Regions from separate parts of the Telluria sp. LT2P80 genome, predicted to be linked through region 2. Evidence: predicted binding sites of a transcription regulator. Region 2 holds the regulator's gene; each other region holds the start of a gene.
What was found. The regulator sigma-54, encoded in region 2, starts transcription at its own class of promoters, with help from an activator protein. The targets are predictions, from matches to a motif close to TGGCANGNAANCTGCTTT.

Region 1: a site for sigma-54 is predicted at 1,580-1,597, ahead of AC56LW_RS20725 (PEP-CTERM sorting domain-containing protein). Genes of this name have one in related genera too.
Region 3: a site for sigma-54 is predicted at 1,871-1,888, ahead of AC56LW_RS17120 (transglutaminase family protein). Genes of this name have one in related genera too.
Region 4: a site for sigma-54 is predicted at 2,074-2,091, ahead of AC56LW_RS04565 (PEP-CTERM sorting domain-containing protein). Genes of this name have one in related genera too.

The regions. Positions count from the first base shown of each region.
Region 1 is NZ_JCASIO010000009.1:106,157-110,176, reverse strand. Features, by position in the region: gene AC56LW_RS20735 (M28 family peptidase) at 1-229, shown strand, start outside; gene AC56LW_RS20730 (alpha/beta fold hydrolase) at 333-1,184, shown strand; gene AC56LW_RS20725 (PEP-CTERM sorting domain-containing protein) at 1,261-1,542, opposite strand; gene AC56LW_RS20720 (AI-2E family transporter) at 1,779-2,804, shown strand; gene AC56LW_RS20715 (hypothetical protein) at 3,012-3,587, shown strand; gene AC56LW_RS20710 (pectinesterase family protein) at 3,679-4,020, shown strand, end outside.
Region 2 is NZ_JCASIO010000006.1:99,673-103,692, reverse strand. Features, by position in the region: gene AC56LW_RS16350 (enoyl-CoA hydratase/isomerase family protein) at 1-162, opposite strand, end outside; gene hpf (ribosome hibernation-promoting factor, HPF/YfiA family) at 261-617, opposite strand; gene AC56LW_RS16340 (RNA polymerase factor sigma-54) at 692-2,176, opposite strand; gene lptB (LPS export ABC transporter ATP-binding protein) at 2,191-2,946, opposite strand; gene lptA (lipopolysaccharide transport periplasmic protein LptA) at 2,943-3,491, opposite strand; gene lptC (LPS export ABC transporter periplasmic protein LptC) at 3,537-4,020, opposite strand, start outside.
Region 3 is NZ_JCASIO010000006.1:284,726-288,745, forward strand. Features, by position in the region: gene AC56LW_RS17120 (transglutaminase family protein) at 1-1,760, opposite strand, end outside; gene AC56LW_RS17125 (circularly permuted type 2 ATP-grasp protein) at 1,962-3,374, shown strand; gene AC56LW_RS17130 (alpha-E domain-containing protein) at 3,376-4,020, shown strand, end outside.
Region 4 is NZ_JCASIO010000001.1:1,024,020-1,028,039, forward strand. Features, by position in the region: gene tfpB (type IV pilus assembly ATPase TfpB) at 1-1,730, shown strand, start outside; tRNA gene AC56LW_RS04560 (tRNA-Lys) at 1,803-1,878, shown strand; gene AC56LW_RS04565 (PEP-CTERM sorting domain-containing protein) at 2,145-2,984, shown strand; gene AC56LW_RS04570 (hypothetical protein) at 3,178-3,774, shown strand; gene AC56LW_RS04575 (VOC family protein) at 3,845-4,020, opposite strand, start outside.

The sequences.
Region 1 (4,020 bases), on a different contig from region 2:
CGGCAGCAGCTGGGTCAAGGATGCCGACGCGAACAACGCCAAGGCCAAGACCTACCGCGCCAAATACCACCAGGTGGGCGACGAATACGATCCGAGCTGGGACTTGTCGGGCATGGTGCAGCAGGCGCAGTTCACGCTGAACCTGGGCCGCGCAGTGGCCGATGCACCAAAGATGCCGACCTGGAAAGCAGGCGACCCGTTCGGCAAGGCGCGCGAGTCGGCGAAATAATTCGCTCCGGTAGCAGGACCTGAACGGGCTGGCGTGCATGACGAGTGCGCGCCAGCCCGTTTCTCGTTGTAGCATCACGCCATCGAGCGATGAAAGGCATGCAATGCAGGAGAACGAACTGACGCTGGGCGATGGCCGGGTGCTGCACTATTACGACTGGAAGCCGGAGTTCGAGGAACCCGAGCTGACGGTATTCTGGCACCACGGCACGCCGAACATCGGCAAGCCACCTGCACCGCTGTTTGCTGCCGCGCTCGAAATGGGCATCCGCTGGATCGGCTACGACCGGCCTGGCTACGGTGGCTCGAGCGCACGCAGCGGTCGCGATGTCGCCTCGTGCGCCGAAGACGTCGCGCGCATCGCCGACCAGCTCGGGATCGAGCACTTCGCCGTGATGGGGCATTCGGGCGGCGGGCCGCACGCGCTGGCCTGCGCCGCGCTGCTGCCCAAGCGGGTCATTGCCGCCGTCAGCATCGCGGGCCTGGCGCCGTTCGATGCGGCGGGCCTGGACTGGTTCCAGGGAATGACGGCATCGGGCGCGGCAGCGCTGCGGGCCGCTGCGCAAGGGCATGCGGCCAAGGTGCAGCACGAGGGGCTCAATCAGGAATTCGATCGCGAGATGTTCACGCCCGAGGACTGGGCCGAGCTGTCCGGGACCTGGTCGTGGTTCGACAGCGTGGTCCGGCCGGCGCTCAGCGAAGGCCCGGGTGGCCTGATCGACGACGACCTGGCGTATGTCGCGCCGTGGGGCTTCGACTGCGCGCGCATCGTGCAACCGGTGCTGCTGGTGCATGGGGCGCAGGACCGCGTGGTGCCGTGTGCGCACAGCGAATGGCTGGCGCGCAGCTGCCGCTCGGCGCGGTTGTGGCAGCGGCCGGATGACGGACATATCTCGGTATTGAACAGCGCGGCGTCGGCGCTGGCGTGGTTGCGGGAGCAGGCCAGCGACGGGTGAAGTGGCGCTCGAAAATTCCCACGTCAGACGCCTGGTCCGCGGCAGCTGTCACGTCGGAACCAGCAAGGGAAACAGATCAGATCGACTTGCGGCGGCGGGCAGCCTCCAGACCAGCCAGGCCAACACCCAACAGCATGATGCTGACTGGTTCCGGGACGTCAGCCCGAATCGGGGCGCGATTATGGTTCAGGATGGCCAATGCTTGCGTCCAGCCACTTTCAATATTGGCAGAGCCATTGCTGAAGCTGATTGAACCGATACCGCCAGTACCAGGGTGCCGTGCAACGGTCAGAGCATAGGTTGCGCTCACACTGGCAATGACGAGGAAAAGGCCGGCAACGGCTATTTTGATTTTCATTACAAGTTCCGGTGGAAATAAATTACAAAAATTACTTAGAGCAATTTTTATGCCAGTAGGAAATTAATAAGTAAAAACAGCTACTTACCGAGAATCACTTTTGTAGGACTAGTCCTATGTAAAGTTTTCCGACAGTCAACTTTATTTGAATGCCATACGATTGCTGTTCAGGTCTGTCGTCACACCAGTTTTCGCCGGTGGCCTGATGGGCGCAAGCAACTACCCTCCGCTAGACCATGACCACTTACAAATTCAATCTCCCGCGCGAGGCGGCGACCGCGATGTTCGCCATCTGCCTGCTTCTGGCCCTGATGCTGCATGCGGTACCGGCGCTGCTGGCCGGTCTCCTGGCATTCGTGCTCACGCGCGGCCTGCTGAGCATCCTGCGCACGCGTGACCTGTACAAAAAGCTGCGCTCGCATGAATTCATTGCGAGCTTCGTGGTCGGCCTGGGGTCGATCGCGGTGCTCGCCATCATCAGCGTTCTGGTGGTCCGGTTGCTTGAGGGCGAATCGTTGCGGGCGTTCTCGCTGAAGGTGGCCGAGACGATCACGCAGATCAAGCAATTCCTGCCGCCGGCGCTGGCCGAGTACATGCCTGAATCGCTGTTCGAGATGCGCGAAATGGCGTCGGACACCTTGAAAGAGCATGTCAATGCGGTCGCGGGCTTTGGCTCGGGCATCCTCCGCAGCCTGCTGTTGACTGTGATTGGCTGGATCACGGGGGTGCTGGCCGCGGTGAGCATTACCGTCACGCCAACCGACGAAGGGAGGCATTCCGTCTTTTACCGGACCTGGCACCGCCACTGGAGCATGCTGGCCACCGCTTTCAAGAACGTGGCCTGGGCACAGACCAAGATTGCCGCCATCAACGCGACACTGACGGGGGTGTACCTGTTGGCCGTCATGCCGGCCCTGGGCTGGGACCTCCCCTATGTCAAAACCCTCATCCTGGCGACGTTCCTCTTTGGCCTGCTGCCCGTCGTGGGCAATATCGTGTCGAACACCCTGATCTGCACGATCGCGCTGAGCGTTGCGTTTCCGGCCGCCGTCATTTCAGCGGTGTTCCTCCTTGTCATCCACAAGCTGGAATATTTCCTGAGCGCGCGGATTCAGGGTCATCGCATCGGCGCGAAAGTCTGGGAACTGCTCATCGTGCTGTTTGCGTTCGAAATCATGTTCGGACCGGCCGGTATGGTCGCCGCCCCCGTCATCTACGCCTTCGTCAAAGCAGAGTTGAAACGTGTTCGCTGGCTGAACTGACGCTGGGCAAGCTGGCGTGAGTTATTAAAATTGTTGTAAGAATCTTGTATCTTTGGTTTACCAAATTGCAAATTTGGTCAGGCCAATCTAGAATCGATGAACCGGTTAGGCGATGCATCGTCCGGTGGCCTGACGCATCAACCAGATCGGCACCGGCTCTGACATCGAGCCTTCTTCGCAGTTAAAAAACTACAAGCCGGAGACATCTTGAAAACCAAACATCTACTGCAGGCCCTTGCGCTCGTCGCACTGGGTCAGGGGGGCGTGCACGCGGCGCCCCTGATGCTGCAAGACGCCAGCATCATCGCCACCTACAACGGCTCCGCCGACGGCATGCTCGGGCTGGATCACGGCTTCGCGGCCGGCCCGGGCGCCAATACCAGCAAGCTCGACCCTACCGATACGGGCGTGGAGTTCTTCACGTCGGATTTCCTGTTCGGGATCGACTTTTCCGCTGACGGCTTGCTGACCGTGATCGCCAACTATGCCGTCGCGCCCGGCGCCTACAGCATGCGGTTCGATCTTGGGAGCGCACTGCCGGTCACGGCGTTTACATTGACCGGTGCCAGCGGCGTCACCGGCATCCCGGGCCTGTCGATCATCGACAGTCACACGATCGCGCTCGACCTGAGCGGGGTCGACTGGAGCGAATTCGGCGCACTGAGCGCGCGCCTGGAAACCGGTACGGCGGTGGCCGTGCCCGAACCCGGGGCGCCCGCGATTCTGATGGGCGGCCTGGCCGCACTGGCGCTCGTACGCAACGGGCGCAAACCACGCGCCTGACCTCGCGTCTCTCGCCATTCAAGGACAGTCCGGCAGCGCGTCAAGCGCGGCGGCGGGCTCGCGGCCTCATTTCCTCCACCAGGAGAAACACATGCACTATCCAGGTTTGCATGCAGCGCTGTGCGCTGCCCTACTCTTTGCCAGCAGCGGACACGCTGCGGCAGCAGTCGATCCGGCGCGCCAGAGCGCCCCCGCCGATGGCTGGGCCAGCCAGGCCGGCGGCACCGTCGGCGGCGCGAATGCCGTCCAGTCCCAGATCTACACGGTCACCAACCGCGCCCAGCTGCTGGCCGCGATCCAGAATGGCGGCGTCGACCACAAGATCATCAAGCTCGTCGGCGTGCTCGACATGAGCGAAGGCCAGCCCTATGCCAGCAGCGCGGACCAGGCGGCACGCGGCGCGGTGCGTCTGAAAAGCAATACGACGCTGATC
Region 2 (4,020 bases):
GGTGATCACGACCGCATCGACGGCGGCGTCGAGCTGCCAGTCAAGAAGGATCGCGGTCAGCGCGCGCACCATGTCCAGCGACAGCGAATTGAGCGCCTTGGGACGGTCGAGGGTGATGATGCCGGTGCGGTTGGCGATGCGGGTCAGGACGTGTTCGGACATGGCGTGATCCATCGAAAGGAAACACGTATTTTACCGGCAGCGGGATGCAAAAAGGGCGTCCCGAAAAGACGCCCCTGGCGGTGGTGACCTGCGCTCGATCAGGCGGCAGCGACGTCTGCTTCGTCGACGTCCAGGCGTTTGATCGCTGTGCGGTTATGGTCTTTGAGCATCTGCTTGTGCTTCAGGATTTGTCGATCCAGTTTATCCATCAACATGTCGATCGCGGCATACAGGTCTTGCGCGACGCTCGCCACGTGCAGGGTCTTGCCCGACACCTGGACATTGATTTCAGCTTTTTGCCTTTTTTCTTTTTCAGTGAGGTTATCGACGGCCAGGAAGACGTGGGTATCTATGACTTGATCGAAATGGCGAATAATGCGTTCCAGCTTATTCTGAACGTATTCACGGATGGCAGGGGTTACTTCGAGATGGTGACCACTGATGGTGAGGTTCATACACACTCCTTTGAAGATGTCACGTCGCTTGCACCACACAGGAGCTGAAGGCACAGACTGTATGAGCGGCGTTGTTACAAGGCTTTGCGGAGACTGACGGGGGGGATCTTGAGCGCTTCACGGTATTTTGCGACCGTCCTGCGCGCAATGACCATGCCTTGTTCCCCGAGCATTTCCGCGATCTTGCTGTCGGATAATGGATTCTTAGGGTCTTCTGCTCCTGTCAATTGTGCGATGAGCGCACGGATTGCCGTTGAGGATGCTTCGCCTCCCGCTTCGGTGGCAACGTGGCTACCGAAGAAATACTTCAACTCGAACATGCCGTGCGGGGTCAGCATGTATTTCTGGGTTGTGACACGAGAGATGGTGCTCTCATGCAGACCTAGTGTATCAGCTATCTCACGCAAAACAAGGGGCCGCATGGCAACTGCGCCATGGCTGAAAAAGTTGCGCTGGCGTTCGACAATCGCCTCGGCCACACGCAGGATCGTGTCGAAACGCTGGCGCATATTCTTGATGAGCCACTTCGCCTCTTGCATCTGCGCGCCCATCTGGCTCTCGCTGCGGCCCTGCTTGAGCATGGTCGCGTACAGGCTGTTGACGCGCAGGCGCGGCATCACGTCCTGGTTCAGCGTGACCGCCCAGCCATTCTTGGCGCGCCGCACGATCACGTCCGGCACCACGTAATCTGACACGTTCGACGCGAACGCGGCGCCCGGATGCGGATTGCACTGGCGGACCACGGCCTGCACTTCGCGCAGGTCTTCGTCGTCGCAATCGAGCGCTTTTTTCAGTTTGCTGTATTCGCGCTGCGCGAACCAGGTCAGGTAGCCTTCGACGATCTTCAGGGCCATGCGGCGCGTGACCATCGGCACGCCCGGCATGCGCCGGATCTGCAGCGCCAGGCATTCGGCCGCGCTGCGCGCGCCCACGCCCACCGGGTCCATGCTCTGCACCATCGCCAGCGCGCAGCGCAGTTCGTCGAGGTCGACCTCGAGTTCTTCGGGCAGGCGTGCGTGGATGTCGTCGAGCGGTTCTTCCAGGTAGCCGTTGTCGTCGAGCGCGTCGATCACCAGTTCGGCCAGCGCGCGGTCGCGCGTTGACAGCAGCGTTTCGCGCACCTGTTCCATCAGGTGTTCGCGCAGCGTGATCGCGCACGCCTCCAGCTGCGGGCGGCCGTCTTCGTCGTCGCTGCTGGCGCTGCCGGACGACGTTCCGCTGCCTTCGCTCCACTCGTTGTCGGGCCGGTCGCCATCGACCGCACCGCCTTCAGCGCCCTCGCCCTCAGCCGGCGCGCTGCCCTCGCCTTCGGCCTGCTGGCCTGGCGCCGGCGGCGCCTCGCCAGGTGCCGGCGCATTGTTGATGGCCCCATCGGCCAGCAGGCGCACCGAATGATCGAGCGGGTCGTCGAGCCTTTCGAGCAGCGGGTTATCGCCCAGTATCTGCTCGATCTCCTGATGCAGTTCGAGCGTCGACAGCTGCAGCAACCGGATCGATTGCTGCAGCTGTGGCGTGAGCGCCAGGTGCTGCGAAGTGCGGAGCTGAAGGGACTGTTTCATCAATTGAGTATGGCTTACATGCGGAAATGTTCACCAAGGTACACGCGGCGCACCGACTCGTCGGCGATGATATCGTCGGGACGGCCGGATGCGAGCACCGCGCCCTGATTGATGATGTAGGCGCGGTCGCAGATGCCAAGCGTCTCGCGGACATTGTGGTCGGTGATCAGGACGCCGATCTTGCGCTCCTTGAGGAAGCGTACGATGCGCTGGATCTCGATCACGGCGATCGGGTCGACGCCGGCAAACGGTTCGTCGAGCAGGACGAAGCGCGGGTTGGTCGCCAGGGCGCGCGCGATCTCCACGCGGCGCCGCTCGCCGCCCGACAGCGACAGTGCCGGATTCTCGCGCAGCTTCTCGATCTGCAGGTCGGCCAGCAAGGTATCGAGGCGGTCGCTGATCTCGGTTTTGGTGAGCGACTTGCCGTTAACCTTCTGCAGTTCGAGCACGGCGCGGATGTTCTCTTCCACCGTCAGCTTGCGAAACACCGAGGCTTCCTGCGGCAGGTACGACAGGCCGAGCACCGCGCGGCGATGGATCGGCAGGCTGGTGATGTCGGTGCCGTTGATGCTGATCGAGCCGGCGTCCGACGGCACCAGGCCGACGATCATGTAGAACGAAGTAGTCTTGCCGGCGCCGTTCGGGCCCAGCAACCCCACCACTTCGCCGCATTCGACATCCAGCGACACGTCGCGCACGACCAGGCGCTTGCCATAGCTTTTCTGCAGGCCCTTGACGACCAGCGTGCTGCGATCGTTCAGTTCCGTCATTGCGTGCCTCCGGCCGGCGCACGCTTGGGCGCCAGGATCAGCGTGCCGCGCCCGCCGCCAACCTTGCTCTCGCCGCTGACGTCATTGCGCACGGCGACGACTTCCTTGCGGTTGTCGTACGAGATGAACGGGCCGGTCATCTGGTTGGTCATCCGGTCGTTTTCGAGTTCCTTGACGATGGCGTTCGAGTACAGGCGCACCAGCTCCGAACGTTCGTCATATTCGATGCGTTCGGCCTGGCCTTCGACCCACAGGTTCGGGCCGCCGTCGCGCTTCTGGCGGAACGTGGCGGGCTTGCCGTTGGCCGCGGTGAGCGTCACGCTCATATAGCCTTCGGGCGTCTCCCTGACCACGGCGCGTTCGGCCTTGACCAGCAGCGTGCCGCGGGTCAGGATCACGTTGCCGGTGAAGGTGCGCACGCCTGCGACGCCATCGAGGTCGCCGTTGTCGTATTCGAGCGCCGCCTGCTTGAGCGAGTCGGCCTTTTCGGCCATGGCGGTCAAGGAAAGGAGTGACAAGAAAGCGGCAGCAAAGAGTTTTTTCATTGTGGTGCTGGTCCTGGGTTAGCACGCGCGCATGGCTGATGGCCTTCAGCGCTGGCGTGGCGGATAGACGATACGGCCGCGGCCTGACAATTGCATCTGCATGGTCGCGTTGTTGGCCATCATGCCGGTGGCCTTGAGGCTGGACGCGCCAAGCTCCATGTCGATCGGCTGGTCGGTCTTGACGATTTCTTCGTCGGGCAACACGGTCATGGCCTGCGTGCGCACGCGCAGTGCTTCGCTGGCGGGCGTCTTCGGGCGCTGCAGATCGACGTCGCCGAACAGTTCGACGCGGTGTTCTTCGTGGAAGATGCGCGCGTTCTTGGCCACCACCGTCATCGGCGGACGGCCCGGTTCGACGCCGCGCATCAGCGGCTGCTCGACGTTCGACACGTCGCCCAGCGGGATATGCGCCAGGCGCTTGCCCGACACCACGTAGCTCGGCTGGCCGTTGGGCGTCATGCGGACGAACGAGAAATTCTCGACGATGTAATCCGGCTCGTCGGGCGGGCCGCCCAGCTGCGCATCGATG
Region 3 (4,020 bases), 190 kb from region 2:
CCGGGCGCCACGCTCAGGACCGGGCGCCGGTCTTTCTTGCCAACGGGGAGCGGGCCGAGCGGCGCGAACGGGTCGACATCGAAATCGGGATCGCGCTCTTCGGGCAGCACCCACGGCAGCGTGGCCAGCGGCAGGCGCAGGCCGATCGGTGAATCGCCCTCGATCAGATACAGGTTTTCGCGCTTGAGCGGCCACGGCGACGTGCGCCAGCTGGTGCCGAGCATGACCGACGGATCGTGTTCGCGCGCTTTCAGTGGCAGCACGTAGCCGGCCACCTGGCCCAGGCCCCGTTCGAGCAGGCGCGCCAGGCGGCGGCGCTCTTCCGGGGCTTTCAGGTCGGCGTCCAGCGGATCGAGATTGCGCGGCAGCGCCTGCTCGCGCTGCGCTTGCAGCAGCACGTCTTCGTAGGCGGGGATGGCGCTGCCGGCCGGCAGGCCGAGCGATTTGACCAGCTCCGCAGCAAAGCGGCCAGCGTCCTCGCTGCCGTAGCCATCGTCGATGTGCTCGTCCGAGAACAGCGACGGATCGAACCACATCGGCTGGCCGTCGACGCGCCAGAAGATGTTCAGCGCCCAGCGCGGCAGCGGCTCGCCCGGATACCACTTGCCCTGGCCATAATGGATCATGCCGCCCGGTGCAAAATGGTTTTTCAGGCGGTGCATCAGGTTGCCCGCCAGCTCGCGCTTCTTGTCGCCATGCGCCAGCGTGTTCCATTCGGCGCCGTCCATATCGTCGATCGAAACAAAAGTGGGCTCGCCGCCCTGTGTCAGGCGCACGTCCTGGTTCACCAGGTCAGAATCGACCTGCTGGCCCAGGCGGTTGATCTTGTCCCAGTCGTGTTCCGTGTACGGCTTGGTCACGCGCGGGTCTTCGTGGATGCGCGTGATCGTCATTTCGTGGACGAACGTAACCTCGGCCTTATCCGTAAAGCCCGTGACCGGTGCGGCCGACGACGGCATCGCCGTGCAGGCCAGCGGAATATGGCCTTCGCTGGCCAGCATGCCCGAGGTCGGGTCGAGGCCGATCCAGCCGGCCCCCGGCACATACACCTCGGTCCAGGCGTGCAGGTCGGTGAAGTCGACGGTGGTGCCGCTCGGGCCATCGAGCGCTTCCTGATCGGCGGTGAGCTGGATCAGGTAGCCGGACACGAAACGCGCCGCCAGGCCCATCTCGCGCAGGATCTGCACCAGCAGCCAGCCGGTATCGCGGCACGAGCCGGAGCGTAGCTGCAACGTGTCTTCCGGCTCCTGCACGCCCGGCTCCATCCGCAGCAGGTACGCGATATCGCGCTGAAGGCGCTGGTTGATGGCCACCAGGAAGTCGTTCGTGCCCATCGGCTGGGCCAGCAGTTCGCGCCGCGCGCTGGCAACCCACTCGGTCAGCAGCGGGCCAGGCTCTTGCGACCTGGTGTACGGGCTCAGTTCGGATTGCAGCAGGTCCGGGTAGGCGAACGGGAAGGTCTCGGCGTATTTTTCGACGAAGAAGTCGAACGGGTTAATCACCGTCATGTCCGCAACGAGGTCGACCGTGAACTCGAGCACATCGGTTTGTTCCGGGAATACAAAACGGCCGATGTAATTGCCGTACGGGTCTTGCTGCCAATTGATGAAATGCTCTTTCGGCAGGACGGTCAGTGAATACGACAGGATCGGTGTACGCGCATGTGGCGCCGGACGCAGGCGCACTTCATGCGGTGACAGATTGACCAGGCGGTCGTAACGGTAGCTGGTCTTGTGATGAAGCGCAACGCGGATAGCCATGCGGTGGTGCCTTTCGATTGGGGCGCGATCGATGCCGGCGCTCTGAATTTGGTCGTATTAATTTGCGCACAACTGAGCAGGGGGCTGAGTAAGCGCAAGATAGGAGCATTTAAGCATGATTCATACCTGCGTTCGTTTGACTTGCGAGTCGGACGGGTAGCTGGCACGTTTCTTGTTAGTATTCTGGCACAGGAGGCAATGATGTCGAACTTTTACGATGAAATGTATTCCGATGAGGCAACTGTGCGGCCTCATTACCAGGCATTCGCGGATTGGCTCGGCCAGCAACCCCCGCATCTGATCGAGCAGAAGCGGGCGGAAGCCGAGCTGAACTTCCAACGCGTTGGGATCACGTTTGCTGTGTACGGCGACAACGCCGGCAAGGAACGGCTGATCCCATTCGACATCATTCCGCGCGTGATCAACGCCGCCGAGTGGGCCAAGCTGCAGGCCGGCCTGGTGCAGCGCGTGACTGCGCTGAACCGCTTCCTGCACGATGTGTACCACGACCAGAACATCCTGAAGGCGGGCGTCATTCCCGCCGAACAGATCCTGAATAACGCGCAGTACCGGCCGGCCATGCAGGGCGTCAAGGTGCCCTTGGACATCTACGCCCACATTGCCGGTGTCGACATCGTGCGCGCCGGCGAAGGCGAGTTCTACGTCCTTGAAGATAATCTGCGCGTGCCGTCGGGCGTGTCGTACATGCTGGAAAACCGCAAGATGATGATGCGGCTGTTCCCGGCGCTGTTCGCCCGCAACCGCGTGGCGCCGGTCGACCATTATCCCGACCTGCTGCTCGACAATCTGCGCACCGTGGCGCCGCATGGCGGCGACGATCCGACCGTGGTCGTGCTCACGCCCGGCATGCACAATTCGGCCTACTTCGAGCACGCGTTCCTGGCCCAGCAAATGGGCGTGGCGCTGGTGCAGGGGCAAGACCTGTATGTCAGCAACGACACCGTCTACATGCGCACGACGCGCGGCCCGAAACAGGTCGACGTCATCTACCGCCGCATCGACGACGATTACCTCGATCCGCGCGCGTTCCGCCCCGAATCCACGCTGGGCGTGCCGGGCCTGCTCGACGCCGTGCGCGCCGGCCGCGTCGGCCTGGCCAATGCCATCGGTACCGGCGTGGCCGACGACAAGTCGATCTACCCGTTCGTGCCGGACATGATCGAGTTCTATCTCGGCGAAAAGCCGATTCTGAACAACGTGCCGACCTACCAATGCCGCAAAAAAGAACACCTGGACTACACGCTGGCGAACTTGCCGCAACTGGTGGTCAAGGAAGTGCATGGCGCCGGCGGCTACGGAATGCTGGTCGGACCGGCCTCGACAACGGCCGAGATCGAAGATTTCCGCCGCCGCGTGCTGGCCAATCCGGACGGCTACATCGCCCAGCCGACGCTGGCGCTGTCGGCGTGCCCGACCTATGTCGAATCGGGCATCGCGCCGCGCCATATCGATCTGCGCCCGTTCGTGTTGTCGGGCAAGACCGTGTCGATGGTGCCGGGCGGGTTGACCCGCGTGGCGTTGCAAGAAGGCTCCCTGGTGGTCAATTCGTCGCAGGGCGGCGGCACCAAGGACACCTGGATACTGGAGAACTAGCATGTTGAGCCGCACCGCAGATCATTTGTTCTGGATGGCCCGCTACACCGAGCGGGCCGAAAACACGGCGCGCATGCTCGACGTGCGCGTCCAGTATTCTCTGATGCCGCAATCGGTCCAGGCCGAGCAGCAGGGCTGGCGCACGATGCTGAGCGTGTCCGAACTCGAAGCCCAGTTCGACGCCAAGTACGACGCACTGACGCAGAAGAACGTGCTCGACTTCATGGTGCGCGACCCGGACAACCCGTCGTCGATCGCCAGCTGCCTGCGCGCCGCGCGCGAGAATGCCCGCGCCGTGCGCGGCACCTTGACCACCGAAGTCTGGGAAACCGAGAACACCACCTGGCTCGTGCTGCAAAAGCACCTGAGCGAGCGCATGTTCGAACGCGATCCCGGCCAGTTCCTGGAATGGGTCAAGTACCGCTCGCACCTGTCGCGCGGCGTCACGCTGGGCACGATGTTCCAGGATGAAGCGTTCAACTTCATCCGCCTGGGCACCTTTCTGGAACGGGCCGACAACACGGCGCGGATCCTCGACGTGAAGTTCAGGTTTCTGGCATCGGACACGATCCAGGAAGGCGCGCAGGGCGAATACTATTACCTGGCGGCGCTGCTGCGCTCGGTATCTGCGTTCGAAACATATCGC
Region 4 (4,020 bases), on a different contig from region 2:
TGCTGGCCGACGGGATCGTCACGAAGGACAACGTCAAGGCGCAATTTGCCCAAGCCCAGGGCATTCTTAAGAATGCGCCCGGCTCGATGCACCCGCTTACGGCGGTCGCGCAATGCAAGCTGGTTTCGGAACTGCCCCCCAATCGCCTGCTCACGCTGGACGTGCTGACCGAATGGTGCGCGGCCAAGGTCGGCCTGCCCTTCATCCGGATCGATCCTCTCAAGATCGATTTCACGAAAGTGGCCGATGTGATGTCGGCCGGCTATGCGGCGCGCTTCAATATTCTGCCGGTGGAAATGACGGCCACGACGCTGGTGGTGGCCACGGCCGATCCGGCGCTGACAGAATGGGAAGCCGAGATCGCGAAAGTCGCGCGGCGCCGCATTGAACTGGTGCTGGCCAATCCGCTCGACATCGCCCAGTACATTTCGCAATTTTTCGCGCTGGCCAAGTCGATCCGCGACGCCAACCGCAGCAGCGGGCAAGACGTCGCGATGCGCAACAACTTCGAGCAGCTGGTCGAAATGGGCAAAGCGAACAAGCAGTTCGACGCCAATGACCAGCACATCGTCAATATCGTCGACTGGCTGTGGGGTTACGCCTTCGAGCAGCGCGCCTCGGACATTCATCTGGAACCGAAGCGTGAATTTGCTGTCGTACGGTTTCGCATCGACGGCGTGCTGCACCAGGTCTACCAGGTACCGGCCGTGGTCATGATTGCGATGACGGCGCGGATCAAATTGCTGGGGCGGATGGACGTCATTGAAAAGCGCCGCCCGCAAGATGGCCGCATCAAAACCCGCACCGCCGGCGGCCAGGAAGTCGAATTGCGCCTGTCGACGATGCCCACCGCGTTCGGGGAAAAGCTCGTGATGCGTATTTTCGACCCTGAAGTCGTCGTCAAGACATTGCCCGAGCTGGGCTTTCCGGCTGACGACGCCCTGCGCTGGGATCGCCTGACTAAGCGCCCGCACGGCATCATCCTCGTGACCGGCCCAACTGGCTCGGGCAAGACCACGACGCTGTACACGACACTCAAGGCGCTGGCGACAAGCGAAGTCAATGTCTGCACGGTGGAAGACCCGATCGAGATGGTCGAACCGGCCTTCAACCAGATGCAGGTGCAGCCGGGGATCGATTTGTCGTTCGCCGATGGCGTGCGCTCGCTGATGCGCCAGGACCCGGACATCATCATGGTCGGCGAGATTCGCGACCTGCCGACGGCCGAGATGGCGATTCAGGCCGCGCTCACCGGACACCTGGTGTTCTCGACGCTGCACACGAACGACGCGCCATCGGCGGTGATGCGCCTGATCGAACTGGGGGTGCCGGATTACCTGCTCGAGGCGACGTTGATTGGCGTGATGGCCCAGCGCCTGGTACGCACGCTCTGCCCTGCCTGCAAGACGCCCGGTGGCGAGTTGAGCGACGATGTGTGGGACAGCGTTGGCGGTGCGTGGAAGATTCCCAAGCCGGCGGTTGTGTATCGGCCCATCGGGTGTCCGGAATGCCGCCAGACTGGTTATCGGGGGCGTACCGGGATTTATGAGCTGTTGAGCGTGAGTGAGGGCTTTGGAAAGCTGATGCGGGGTGCAGGCGACCTGGTGGCGCTGCGCCAGCAGAGTGTTCTCGATGGCATGAAGCCGCTGCGCATTGCCGGCGCCATGAAGGTGGTCGAAGGCGTGACCACGGCGGACGAGGTACTGAAGGTGACGTCGGCATTGTCTTGAGTAGTTCTTCGCAGAAATTTATGCGAGAGGCCTAGCGCGATGCCGGATCGCCCGCTATAATGCTGCCTCCTTGGGTCGTTAGCTCAGCTGGTAGAGCAGCGGACTTTTAATCCGTTGGTCGCAGGTTCGAATCCCGCACGGCCTACCAAGATACATAAGAAGCCCACGAATTCACGTTTGTGGGCTTTTTGCTGTCTGCGCTGCGAAGATTGGCGAACTGCTCAGGATTAGCCGCCCCTTTCTGTCGACTTTCCTTACAACGCGTATTGACGCACATCCTACTTAGGCTAACCATTAGGCATAAATCATTGATTACGTGATTTATTTTGCCAGTTAGAGGCACAGGCGCGGTTATTGCTGTAGCTCTCTCTCACAGCCCATTCGAGGCCTCGTAAAACATACTGAGAGAGACATATGACCAGACTGCATACACTTATCACTGGCGCAACCTTACTGGCCAGTGTAAATTCCTTCGCTGCCGACATAACCGTAGTACCTTCCGACCTGAACGGCGGCGGCTTGAACCAGTGGAACCTGTCGAACTACCGTAGCACGTCGAATGGCTACACATCGACCACCAGCGCAGGCATCACAACGAACAATCCGCGTAACGGCAACGGCTCGGTCGAGATGTCGTTGACGAACAATACTGGCAAAGCCGACTATGCTTATACCTGGGGTTTCGACAGCACGCGCACGTTGGGCAGCCTGACCTCAATGAGCTACGACTGGTACCGTAGCAGCGCGAGCAGCGCTGGCGGCGTGATGCCAGCCTTTCGCCTGCTCTACGATGTGGACGGAAGCGCTACGACATTGGCAGACCAGGGCTACCTGATTTTCGAGCAGGTATACAACCCGAACGTTGCTTCAGTCGTCAGCGACCAATGGGTCAATAGTGATCTGATGACAGCGAATTTATGGCAGCGTCAGTTCTCGCCCGGATTCACTGTGGAATCGTACGGCATAACGCTGGCAGATTGGGCATCTGGCAGCAATCAACCGGCCAATGCCGACCGACTTGGCGCTGGCACTGCCATTCTGGGGATTGAATTCGGTATCGGCTCCGGCTGGAATGGCACATTCAGAGGCTTCGTCGACAACGTCAGCTTCGGCTTCAACAGTGACGTGACAACGTTTAATTTCGAGATGGCACAGGCTGCAGAGGTACCGGAACCAGATAGCATCGCACTGCTGGCCTTGGGCCTAACTGGTCTTCTGGCCGCGCGTCGCCGCCGATTGATCACGCGCTCGTGATCGGAACGCGGGCTGCCGGTCTGCGCTAGTCGATGCTTCACAAAGGCGTGATGAGTGATCGTGACGCTTTTGTGAACGATGTTATATCGAGCGTCCGCCGATGTCTCAAGTTCCCGACAACACGCTTCTCACGAACATAACCCACCTTACATTTGGTGCTAAAGTCTCGCACCTTTACAACCACCGCTCCCCCGTGAAAGCCATAACAAAACTCTTCGAACTCGGTTACGTGTTCATCGTCATCCTGTTCTTCGCCTGCGGCATCGGCCTCGTCGTGCTGGCCGGCGTCGAAATCTGGTCTGCCCTCAGCCCTTCCGCTGATACCGTTGCCCGCGAACGCTTCGACCTTATCCTCGAATGCATCGGCATGCTGACCATCGCCGTTGCCGCGCTTGGTCTTGGCCAGACCGTGCTGGAAGAAGAAATCCAGCGCGAAGCCAACATCAGCTCGCCTACCCGCGTGCGTCGCTTCCTGTCGCGCTTCTTAATCGTTGTCGTCGTGTCCCTGTCGGTCGAGTGCCTGATCGGGGTGTTCCAGTTCGTCCATGGCAGCCCAGAATACTTGCCGCACGCTGCGTCGATCGGCGTAGCCGCTGCTGCCCTGCTCGCTACCTGGGGTCTATTCGTCCGAATGAACGTCAGCGCCGAAGAACTCGAGCCGCACGCCATGCACGATGTGCAAGCCGAAGACAAGGTCATCGAAGGGGAAGACGTTGCGGAAGAAGGTGAACAGCACGCCGAAGAACAGGGCGAGGCGTACCACGGCGACGTGGACAAAAAGAAGACGTAATCGAAAAAGCATCAACGCCAGATCGCTGGCGTTGATGCTTGCTACGGTCACAAAAAATGCTTTACAGCGACTACGCTTCGATCAGCTCAATAATAAAATTTAATCCCGTCATCAGGAACACCACCCGCTTGCCCCCAAACGCGACTGCGGGCTGTGGCTCGTTGAGCGGGAATCCGCCCTTCAAGCGCAAATCGTCGAGCGTCGTATTGAAATCGGCTGTGCGATAAGCCACATGGTTCAGGATGT